DNA from 2 places in the Pannonibacter sp. I15F10I1 genome. Region 1 is predicted to be linked to the other one. Evidence: predicted binding sites of a transcription regulator. Region 1 holds the regulator's gene; the other holds the start of a gene.

The links. Region 1 encodes LexA, which represses DNA repair genes until DNA is damaged. Its sites were predicted from a motif close to TGTTCNNNNTGTGTTCNG; they were not measured.
Region 2: the regulator LexA is predicted to act here: its motif matches at 1,739-1,756, upstream of IF10I1_RS01405 (helicase-related protein).

Annotation. Positions count from the first base shown of each region.
Region 1 covers NZ_FYAN01000026.1:556,319-562,110, forward strand. The annotation lists gene IF10I1_RS15820 (molybdopterin oxidoreductase family protein) at 1-1,780, opposite strand, end outside; gene lexA (transcriptional repressor LexA) at 2,111-2,833, shown strand; gene IF10I1_RS15830 (DUF983 domain-containing protein) at 3,287-3,724, shown strand; gene IF10I1_RS15835 (O-antigen ligase) at 3,816-5,111, opposite strand; gene IF10I1_RS15840 (nucleoside-diphosphate sugar epimerase/dehydratase) at 5,223-5,792, opposite strand, start outside.
Region 2 covers NZ_FYAN01000002.1:320,940-326,731, reverse strand. The annotation lists gene IF10I1_RS01405 (helicase-related protein) at 1-1,562, opposite strand, end outside; gene pyc (pyruvate carboxylase) at 2,258-5,701, shown strand.

The DNA of each region.
Region 1 (5,792 bases):
TGAGGAAGGAGCGGGCGGGCGCCGTCACCAGCCGGAACGGATGCTCCGCATCGGCATTCTCCACCGCGTTCCAGTAATCCGGCAGGCGCGGCATGGCGGCGTGGGCGCCGAAGGGCTTGCCGTTTTCCGGCCGGTTGGGCGCTGCGGTGAATCCCCAGTCCACCTTGAAGTGATACTTGCCGTCCGCATGGCCGAAGCCATCGAGATAATGAGCGGTGCGGAAGTCCGGCTGCAGATCCTTCCAGCGCCCGGCCTCCAGTTCGGCCAGCGTGCCATAGCCGGAATTGACGAGCATCCAGTCCACGTGCTCGCGGGCGCTCATGTGGAAGCCGGGATGATCCCTTGCATCAAGACGCTTCGCCAATTCGTTGATAACGAATATGTTCTCCCGCGCCTCGCCCGGCGCATCCGTCAGCTTGGGGCCAAACAGCATGTACTGGTGGCCGCCGCCCCGGTAGATGTCGTCATGCTCCAGAAACTGGGTCGCGGGCAGCACGATGTCGGCATAGCGCGCCGTGTCCGTCATGAACTGCTCATGCACCACGGTGAAGAGATCCTCGCGGGCAAAGCCCTGTTTCACCAGTGTCTGTTCCGGCGCGACGGAGACCGGATTGGTGTTCTGGATCAGCAGCGCCGTCACCGGCGGGCCGCCGGCCAGCGCCTCCCGGTCCCCCGTCAGCACGCGGCCGATGAGGCTCTGGTCGAGGAACCTTGTGCCGGTGCGCAGGGAACTGCCCTCGACCATCGACTTGTCGAGCCTGTAGATCGCCCCGTTGTTGTGGAAGGCCCCGCCCCCTTCATACTGCCAGGAGCCGGCAACAGCTGCGATGCTGGCCGCCGCATGCATGGAGACAGCGCCGTTGCGGCTGCGGGTAAAGCCATAGCCAAGACGGATGAAGGTACGCTTCACCTCGCCGATCATCCGGGCGAGCTGCGTGATCTCTTCAGCCGGAACGCCGGTGATCCCTTCCGCCCATTCCGGCGTGCGGGTGGCAAGATGCGCCTCCAACTCATCCGGGCAATCGGTGTAGCGGGCAAGATACTCCCGGTCGGCCAGACCGTCGCGGAACAGCACATGCATGATGGCACAGGCCAGCGCCGCATCGCTGCCGGGCTTCAGCACGATCCCGATATCCGCCTGCTTCATCGTTTCGGTGCGGTAGACATCAACCACGATGATCTTCGCACCACGCGTCTTGCGGGCGGTGATGGCGTGGGTCATCACATTCACTTGGGTTGCCACCGCATTGGTGCCCCAGATGATGATCTGGTCAGCCTTCATCATCTCGCGCGGGTCCGGCCCGGCCAGAAGCCCGGTTCCGGCCACATAGCCGGTCCAGGCCGGATTGGTGCAGATCGAGGAAAACTGCTGCGAATAGCCCTTGGCATGGCGCAGGCGGTGGATGCTGTCACGCTGCACCAGCCCCATGGTGCCGGCGTAGTAATAGGGCCAGACCGCCTCAGGCCCGTGCTTTGCCTCCGCCTCCAGGAATCGCGCGGCAATAAGGTTCAGTGCCTCGTCCCAGGAGATGGGCTCGAACCGCCCTTCCCCCTTCGCCCCAACGCGGGCCATTGGCGTCAGCAGCCGGTCCGGGTGGTACAGCCGCTCCGCATAGCGCGCAACCTTGGCGCAGATGACGCCCGCCGTGTAGGGATTGTCCGCCGCCCCGCGCAGGCGGCCGATGCGGCCCTCTGCCGTCACCTCCACATCCAGCGCGCAGGTGGAGGGGCAGTCATGCGGACAGGCGGAATGGGCGGTAATGGTGACAGGCTTGTTCATCGTCGGTCTTTTCGGGGTCCCGGTAGCGCCGCCCCAGAGCAGAATGCCGTTTGAGGCAGGGTGAGGCCATCTGCGAAGCGCAGGCAGCGCGGGAGCTGTGTCTTCTTCTTTCGCCAGCTTTCGGGACACCGGCGCATGAAGTCAAGCCGGGCCCGCAGGCAATTGCACGCAAGGAACCGTTCTGCCGGGAAAAGGCGCAGCGGCGGTGTGTTGCCTTGAGTGCATGCGACAGGAACATCCCGCTAACCTCACCTTAAGACTTGTGGAACACAGTGAGAACAGCTAAGGTACGTTCATGATTTGTACCAGACCCTCCAACGGGGACCTCACATGCTGACGCGCAAGCAACACGAACTGCTGATGTTCATTCATGAGCGCCTGAAGGAATCCGGGGTTCCGCCGTCCTTTGACGAAATGAAGGACGCACTGGACCTCCGGTCCAAGTCCGGCATTCACCGTCTGATCACGGCGCTGGAGGAGCGTGGCTTCATCCGCCGCCTGCCCAACAGGGCGCGCGCCATGGAAGTGGTCCGCCTGCCGGATTCGGTCACCCCAGGCCTGTCTTCGCCGCGCGGCAAGGGCTTTGCGCCGTCGGTTATCGAGGGATCGCTCGGCAAGGCCTCTGCCCCGGCCGCCGCTCCGGCCGCCCCGGTGGCGGAAAGCGCCCCTCACTTCACCTCCATCCCGGTCATGGGCCGCATCGCTGCCGGTGTTCCGATCGAGGCGATCCAGACCCACAGCCATTCCATCTCCGTGCCGCCCGAGCTGATCAGCCGCGGGGAGCACTATGCGCTGGAAGTGCGCGGTGATTCGATGATCGAGGCCGGTATTCTGGATGGCGACACGGTGCTGATCCGCAAGACCGACACGGCCGAAAGCGGCGACATCATCGTGGCACTGGTGGACGACGAGGAAGCAACGCTCAAGCGCCTGCGCAAGAAGGGCGCTTCCGTTGCGCTGGAAGCTGCCAATCCGGCCTATGAAACCCGCATCTTCGGTCCCGGCCGCGTGCGCATCCAGGGCAAGCTTGTGGCCCTGTTCCGGCAGTATTGAGCCGCTGCTGCCCGTTCGACACGCTTGAAGAATGCCGGAGACACTGTTTCCGGCATTTCTGTTTATGGCAGCACGCGGCACGCACCCGGCAGACTTGCGTCACCGGCAACTGGGCGGGCCCGTGCGGTGCCTGCGCGCATGCGAGAGCAATTCCGGCAAAGGCGGCACCGGTTTCGCGTCCGGAATCGCATGAAAACAGACAGGCAGAGCACGGCCGGCCGCTCCGTTTTCATCGAAAGGGCTTCAGGCATGTTGCGCCAGCCACTCAAAGCCTTGATACGGGCGGTGCAGAATCGTCCGGACCAAGTTCCCGCCGGGCACAGGAATAGCTGGCCTGCCCTCCCCTTGCCCCCTGCGTCAAAACGCATCTTGCTCCGGACGCGTCTGCGCCGCAGTTAGCGGGTAAGGAATTATCCTGATTTGCCGCAAGCCGGCCAGCACAAGGAGGCCCTCATGACCATCGAGACATCCGGCCAGTGGCCAGCCCAGTCGCCCGCCCATGTCGGCGTGCGCGGCCGTTGCCCGCGCTGCGGTCAGGGGCATCTGTTCAAGGGCTTCCTCACCCTTGCCCCGTCCTGTGAAGTCTGCGGCCTTGACTACAGCTTCGCCGACCCGGCGGATGGCCCGGCCTTCTTCGTCATCTGCTTTGCCTGCGTTCCGAGCGTTGCCTTCGCCATGTGGCTGGAAATTGCCTACACGGCGCCCTATTGGGTCCACCTCTTCACAACGCTGCCGCTCCTCCTCCTCACCTGCATCCCGCCCCTCCGCCCCCTCAAGGGCTGGCTGGTAGCAAGCCAGTATATCTACAAGGCCGAGGAAGGCAGGCTGGTGACGGATACGCCGGCCGAAGACAAGACGGCGGGAGGAGCAAGGCCCGGTCCCGAAACCTGAAAAGGCCGCCTCATGCCAGGAGTTTCGATGCTCACACCTCACGCCTTGAAAAGGCTCGTGCGCCGCAAGGATTTGTCCAACTCTCAATGAGTCAGGCGGATTGAGAGCCGGCAGCAAGCTCCGGAGCAGACCGGACTGCTTCAGCCCGCCCTTTCACCATGAAGGGCACCGCTGTGAGGATCATCAGGCTGAACCACCAGCCCTGCCATGCCCCATGGCTCACAACCGCGACACTGTAGGTGACGGCCAGAGTGACGGTTGCCGCCGCGAGGCTCGCGCCCTGAAGGTGGCCCGCGCGGCGGAACAACAGGGCAAGCGCTGCAGCGAACAAAGCCGCCCCGGCCAGCCCCAGTTCGAACCAGATTTGCAACGGCGCGTTATGGCTGTGCCCGAAACCAAGCAGGTATTTTCTCTCAGGTGAATATCCGGCAGCTTCGGGCAATTCGTCTGCCACTTTCGAGGCTTCCATCCCATATCCCAGCCAGACATGCCCGGGCAGCAAATTGGCATATTCCGTCCAGATGAGCCCGCGTATGGTCAGCGAGGTGTAGCCGACCTTTTCGTGGACGGCCTGAGGGATCATGTCATTCACATGGCCGACAATGAGCGGCATCAAGACAAAGGTCACAAGAGCGCCACCGGTCACGACCCTGTAGATAGCCCGCGGCCAGACGAAGGCCGGAACGGTCAGCAGTAGGATGACAAGCACGCCGAGCTGCGCCGACGAGCTGTCGGATTGAAAGCATGACACAGCTGCAAACACCAGCAGTCCGGCCAGGGGCAAGCGGCGGCGCTGTTTCAAGACCACGAGAGCGGCAAACGGCAGGAACATGGCGATTGCAACGGCCGCGCGGTTCAGAACGTAGTTGTCAGGATCTGCGCGAAGTTCTGCATTCAGCACGCCGCCGGTCAGGAAATGAACAAAAATCAGAACAGCCGTCAGCGGCAGAGAGATGGCAAGCGCGGCTCCGATCCGTCCTGCAAGACGGTCAAGCACCGGAACCGGCAAGGCACAGACACATAGCCACAAAAGGCCTGAGACAAGGACCGAGAAGAGGAACCCCCATGCCGAACTCAGCCCCCTCGCCTGTACCGGGACAGGCGCCCAGGTAACGGAGATCAGCATGAAGGCGGTACAGGCGAGGCCCGCCAGGAGCAAGGGAGACCGGATCTTCGAGCCCAGGCCCTCAAACATGGCCTGCCCGCGGTAACACCACGCCAGCCCGGTAAGAAAGACAGCGGCCAGCCCCAGAAACAACGGCGGAGACACCCGGGCGACCGTCAGGACAGGCGGAAGCGCTGCAAATACCGATACGAAGAGGAATTCGAGCGCCTGCACCGGCTTGCCGCGGTTTCGCCCGGCCAGTTTTTGAGCAACCTCAGTCAAAACGGCAATTCCCTTTAAAAAAGTCTCTTAACTCAGGTCTCTCGATGCAGGCGCATCATGCGTTGAAATTGCCCAACCGCACCACAGCAGCCGCCACCCGGAGCTTGCGGTTCAACGCATTCGGGGCATCGCGGTCTGAACGGGGCTTCCGGCCTCGACTTCACCCAGCGCGGCGATCAGCATCGCCTTGCACTGATCTTCCCCACCGGCAGCCGCACTGTTGCCGAGGCGCTCCAGATGCCACGTCAAACGCTCGAGCGGAATGATGCCGGCGGAGGCGACAAAGAAGCCCTCTGCATCGTGAGGGGTGGTCATCTCGTTGGCGTCAAACAGCTCTTCATAAAGCTTTTCCCCCGGACGCAGGCCGGTGAATTTGATGGCTATGTCCTCATCCGGCCGCAGTCCCGCCAGGGAAATCATCGTTCTTGCCAGTGTCAGGATCTTCACGGGCTCGCCCATGTCGAGGACAAAGATGCGTCCGCGTGTCTCTTCACGTCCGATTTCGGCCGAAGCGGCCTGCAGCACCAGTTCGGTCGCCTCCCGGATCGTCATGAAATAACGCGTCATTTCCGGGTGCGTGACCGTGATCGGACCGCCGGCGGCAATCTGCCGCTTGAAAAGCGGCACGACCGAGCCGTTGGATCCCAGCACGTTGCCGAACCGCACGGTGATGAACCGGGT
Region 2 (5,792 bases), on a different contig from region 1:
TCCGCAACCGCATCCGGCGCGAACCGGAACCCCTGCAGGCGGCCGATATGCTGGCCCTCCACAAGGACGTCCCCAGTCTGCGTGATTTCCGCTTCCAACATGGCGTTCTCTCTCAAACGTCTCATCAATACGCTTGTCCGCCTGTCCACGAACCGTTGGGTCAAACGGTCATGCAGGGCGTCCGACAGTCTGTCTTCAATGCCTCTGGTGACACCCTGCCAGTGAACAGGGTCCTTCAGCCATTCGGCACGGTTTGCCACGAAAGTCCAGGTGCGGATGTGCGCAATCCGGTTCGCAAGAGTGTCGATATCACCATCCACCCTGTCTGCGAAAGCCACTTGACGCTGAAACCAGTCTTCATCGACCACCCCGTTGCGCACGAGCAACGTGTATAGGTGGATAAGCAGGTCTCCGTGGTTAGCCGGGGCAATCTTGCGATAGTCCGGCACCTGGCAGACATCCCAGAGCAGCGCCACCCGTGCGGGGGAGGACGCCATGTCGCGGATGCCGTGATCCTTTGCGGCATATTCGAGGGCCTGCGCGTCGTCGGCGGGTGGTGCGCGCACCAGCCCGTCTTCGCGCGGAGGCAGGTCCAGTGTGTCACGCAGGCTGGAAATCGACGTGAAATCGAGCTGCGTGTTGCGCCACTGGAAAACTTTCAGCGCATCGAACCGGTGGCTTTCGATCATCTCCACGAGATCATCGGACAAGGGATCGACACGGCCCGTCACACCGAAGGAGCCATCGCGCATGTGGCGCCCGGCGCGCCCGGCGATCTGGCCCATCTCGGCGGGGCTGAGATTGCGGTATTGATAGCCGTCGAACTTGCGGTTTCCGGCAAATGCGATGTGGTCCACATCCAGATTGAGGCCCATGCCGATCGCGTCGGTGGCGATCAGATAGTCCACGTCACCGTTCTGGAACAGCTCCACCTGTGCGTTGCGCGTCCGTGGGCTGAGCGAGCCCAGCACCACCGCCGCGCCGCCGCGCTGACGGCGGATCAGCTCGGCAATCGCATAGACCTCGCTGGAGGAGAAGGCGACGACGGCAGAACGGGCCGGCAGGCGGGATATCTTCTTGGAACCTGCATAGGTCAGCACCGACATGCGCGGCCGCGTCACCACATTGAGGCCGGGAATGAGCTTTTCCAGCAGGGGACGGGCGGTCGCAGAACCCAGCAGCAGCGTCTCGGAGCGGCCGCGCAGGTTCAGGATGCGGTTGGTGAAGACGTGGCCGCGCTCCATGTCGGCGGCCAGCTGCACCTCGTCGATGGCGACAAACTCGGTGTTGAGATCGAGCGGCATGGCCTCGACCGTCGAAACCCAGAAGCGCGGCGCCTTGGGGACGATCTTCTCTTCGCCCGTGATCAGGGCAACCGCAGCCTCGCCTGCGCGCTCCACCAGACGGCCATAGACCTCGCGCGCCAGCAGGCGCAGCGGCAGGCCGATGAGGCCGGAGGGCTGGGCCAGCATTCGCTCGATGGCGAGATGGGTCTTGCCGGTGTTGGTCGGGCCCAGCACCGCCGTAACGGTTCTGGACCGGGCGGCCGGCGGCAAGGTCATGATCTGGATCGGAGGCATCGCGCGGAGTGCTTCGTTCGGCCGGGTGTCTTGGCCCTCACAAAGGTCAGGGCGTGCGGAAGGCTGTCTAGCATAGGGTCTTCCCCCTGTCCCTCACGATTTTCGGCCCCGGTTCTAACGCGGCGCCATGGCTGAAACGGGGCAGCGAATCCGGGCAAAGGAACGAGTCTGGAACAAAGGCTGATCGAATCGCAGACAAGCCGCGAGTCTGTTTTTGTTCCCTACGACATGTGGTTTCCGGCAAGGGGGTGACCACGAAATCCTGAATCTGACCAAGGATTTAAGGTGGGCAGGGCGCCGTTTTCCGGAATCGCGTCAAGCTCAGGAAATCGTGCAGATCAGGTTAACCGGATCAGCAATTTTCACGAGCGCTATCTCAACCTTCAGCACCAAAGCGGAACGACTCATGCACGAATCGCTGTCCGTTATGCGTTTTTGTTTTGTTCGTACGACAGTTTGTAGTGTTCAGGCGGCAGAGCCACGAAATAGCGGTTGGAGGGTATAAATGGTTGCTTATGGCAACCAGTTGAACCGGGCAAAAGATAAAGAATTATGTCCCATTATGGGGCGTTTGATTGTTGAGCTGGCGCAGGCGAATAGGTCAAGAGTGTTGGCTCTTTTCTTTGCTCTCATCCCTTTGTATGACTCATGCGCTTTCATATTGGGGAGGTATGGGCTTGGCCATCCGTAAGATTCTCGTTGCCAACAGATCTGAAATCGCCATCCGCGTGTTCCGTGCCGCGAATGAGCTTGGGCTGAAAACCGTCGCCATATTTGCCGAGCAGGACAAACTGGCGCTGCACCGCTTCAAGGCCGACGAGGCCTATCAGGTCGGCAAGGGCCTGGGCCCGATCGAGGCCTATCTGTCCATCGACGAGATCATCCGGGTTGCCAAACTCTCGGGCGCCGATGCCATTCACCCCGGCTATGGCTTCCTGTCGGAGAGCCCCGAGTTTGCCGAGGCCTGCGCCCAGAACGGCATCATCTTCATCGGCCCGCAGCCCGAGACCATGCGCCGCCTTGGCAACAAGGTGGCGGCGCGCAATCTCGCCATCGAGGCCGGAGTTCCGGTCATGCCGGCCACCGATCCGCTGCCCGATGACATCGAGGAGATCAAGATTCAGGCCGCCGGCATCGGTTATCCGGTGATGCTCAAGGCCTCCTGGGGCGGCGGCGGGCGCGGCATGCGCGTCATCCGTGACGAGGCCACGCTGGTGCGCGAAGTGGTCGCCGCCAAGCGCGAGGCCAAGGCCGCCTTCGGCAAGGACGAGATCTATCTGGAGAAGCTGGTCGAGCGCGCCCGCCATGTGGAAGTGCAGATCCTGGGCGATTCGCACGGCAATCTGGTGCATCTGTTCGAGCGTGACTGCTCCATCCAGCGCCGCCACCAGAAGGTGGTTGAGCGTGCGCCTGCGCCGTATCTCTCCGAGGCCCAGCGGCAGGAACTGTGCGGCTATGGCCTGAAAATCGGCCAGGCGGTGAATTACTGCGGGGCCGGGACTGTCGAGTTCCTGATGGATTCGGACACGGGCGCCATCTACTTCATCGAGGTGAACCCGCGCGTGCAGGTGGAGCATACGGTGACCGAGCAGGTGACCGGCATCGACATCGTCAAGGCGCAGATCCGTATCGCAGGCGGGGCCGCCATCGGTACCGACGCGAGCGGTGTCCCGGCGCAGGGCGATGTGCGGCTCAACGGCCATGCGCTGCAGTGCCGCATCACCACCGAAGACCCGGAACAGAACTTCATCCCCGACTATGGCCGCATCACCGCCTATCGCGGCGCGACGGGCTTCGGCATCCGCCTTGATGGCGGCACGGCCTATTCGGGCGCTGTGATCACCCGCTTCTACGATCCGCTGCTGGAAAAGGTCACGGCCTGGGCCCCCAGCGCCGAGGAAGCCTGCAAGCGCATGGAACGCGCCCTGCGCGAGTTCCGCATCCGCGGCGTGGCGACCAACCTTGTGTTCCTTGAAAACATCATCGGCCACCCGGACTTCCGCGCCAACAACTACACCACGCGCTTTATCGACGGCACGCCGGAACTGTTTGCGCAGGTGAAGCGGCAGGACCGCGCCACCAAGCTGCTGACCTATATCGCCGATGTCTCCGTCAACGGCCACCCGGAAACCCGCTCGCGCCCGCGCCCCGGCCGGGAAGCGGCTGCCCCCGTCGTTCCGGATTTTGGCAATGTGAAGCCCGATGGCACCCGCCAGCTGCTGGAACAGCTGGGGCCGAAGGGCTTTGCAAATTGGATGAAGGCGCAGCCGCAGGTGCTGGTGACCGACACCACCATGCGGGATGGCCACCAGTCGCTGCTGGCCACCCGCGTGCGCACCCACGACATTGCCGCCATCACCGATGCCTATGCCACCGGTCTGCCGCAGCTTCTGTCGCTGGAATGCTGGGGCGGGGCGACCTTTGACGTGGCCATGCGCTTCCTGACGGAAGATCCGTGGGAGCGCCTGCGCCTGATCCGCCAGAAGGCGCCGAATATTCTGCTGCAGATGCTGCTGCGCGGCTCCAACGGCGTTGGCTACACCAACTATCCGGACAATGTGGTGCGCTTCTTCGTGCATCAGGCAGCGCAGAACGGTGTTGATCTGTTCCGCGTGTTCGACTGCCTCAACTGGGTGGAGAACATGCGTGTCTCCATCGACGCCGTGCTGGAGACGGACAAGCTTTGCGAGGGCGCGCTGTGCTACACGGGTGATCTGCTCGACAGCGCAAGGCCGCAGTATGACCTGAAGTACTATGTCAGCCTCGCCAAGGAGCTGGAAAAGGCGGGTGCGCATATCCTCGGCGTCAAGGACATGGCGGGCCTGCTAAAGCCTGCGGCCGCGCGCATCCTGTTCAAGGCGCTGAAGGAAGAAGTCGGCATTCCGATCCACTTCCACACGCATGACACTTCCGGCGTTTCGGCTGCCACGGTTCTGGCTGCGGTGGATGCAGGCGTGGATGCCATTGATGCGGCGATGGATGCCTTCTCCGGCAACACCTCGCAGCCCTGCCTTGGCTCCATCGTCGAGGCGCTGAAGGGCTCGGATCGCGATCCGGGGCTTTCGGCAGAGGCCATCCGCCGCATTTCCTTCTACTGGGAAGCGGTGCGCGGCCAGTATGCGGCCTTCGAAAGCGACCTCAAGGGGCCTGCCTCCGAAGTCTATCTGCACGAGATGCCGGGCGGTCAGTTCACCAACCTCAAGGAACAGGCCCGCTCGCTTGGCCTTGAAACCCGCTGGCACGAAGTGGCGCAGGCCTATGCCGATGCCAACATGATGTTCGGCGATATCGTCAAGGTCACGCCGTCCTCCAAGGTGGTCGGCGACATGGCACTGATGATGGTCAGCCAGGGCCTGACGGTGGCTGATGTGGTGGACCCGTCCAAGGATGTGGCCTTCCCGGATTCAGTGGTGCAGATGCTGCGCGGCGATCTGGGGCAGCCCCCGGCCGGCTGGCCGCAGGCGCTGCAGGCCAAGGTGCTGAAGGGCGATACGCCCATCACCGTGCGCCCCGGCTCGCTCCTGAAGCAGGAAGATCTGGAAGCCCGCCGCAAGGAAGCGGCTGAAAAGACCGGGCTTGAGATCGGCGACATGGATCTGGCCTCCTATCTCATGTACCCGAAGGTCTACACCGACTTTGCCAAGGCGCAGAGCCAGTATGGCCCGACTTCGGTGCTGCCGACGCCGGTCTATTTCTACGGGCTTGAGGTGGGCGAGGAAATCCTCGTCGAGCTGGAGCCGGGCAAAACGCTGGTGGTCCGCTGCCAGGCGGTGGGCGAAACGGATGAGCAGGGCGAGAAGAAGGTGTTCTTCGAGCTGAACGGCCAGCCGCGCATCATCAAGGTGCCGGACCGGGCCCATGGCGCCGCAGGCAATGCCGCCCGCCGCAAGGCCGAGGCCGGCAACGAGGCCCACGTGGGCGCGCCGATGCCGGGCGTCATCTCCACCGTTGCCATTGCGGCGGGACAGGAGGTCAAGGCCGGTGACGTGCTCTTGTCCATCGAAGCCATGAAGATGGAAACCGCGCTTCATGCCGAGCGCGACGGTGTGGTCTCCGAAGTGCTCGTCACGCCCGGCAGCCAGATCGACGCCAAGGACCTGCTGGTGGTGTTCAAGGCCTGACCGCAGCGTCAGACAGGAAATGCGCAAGGGGAGGCTTCGGTCTCCCCTAACGTAAATGTGGGCGCATATTATAAAACTTACCCGAACCCCT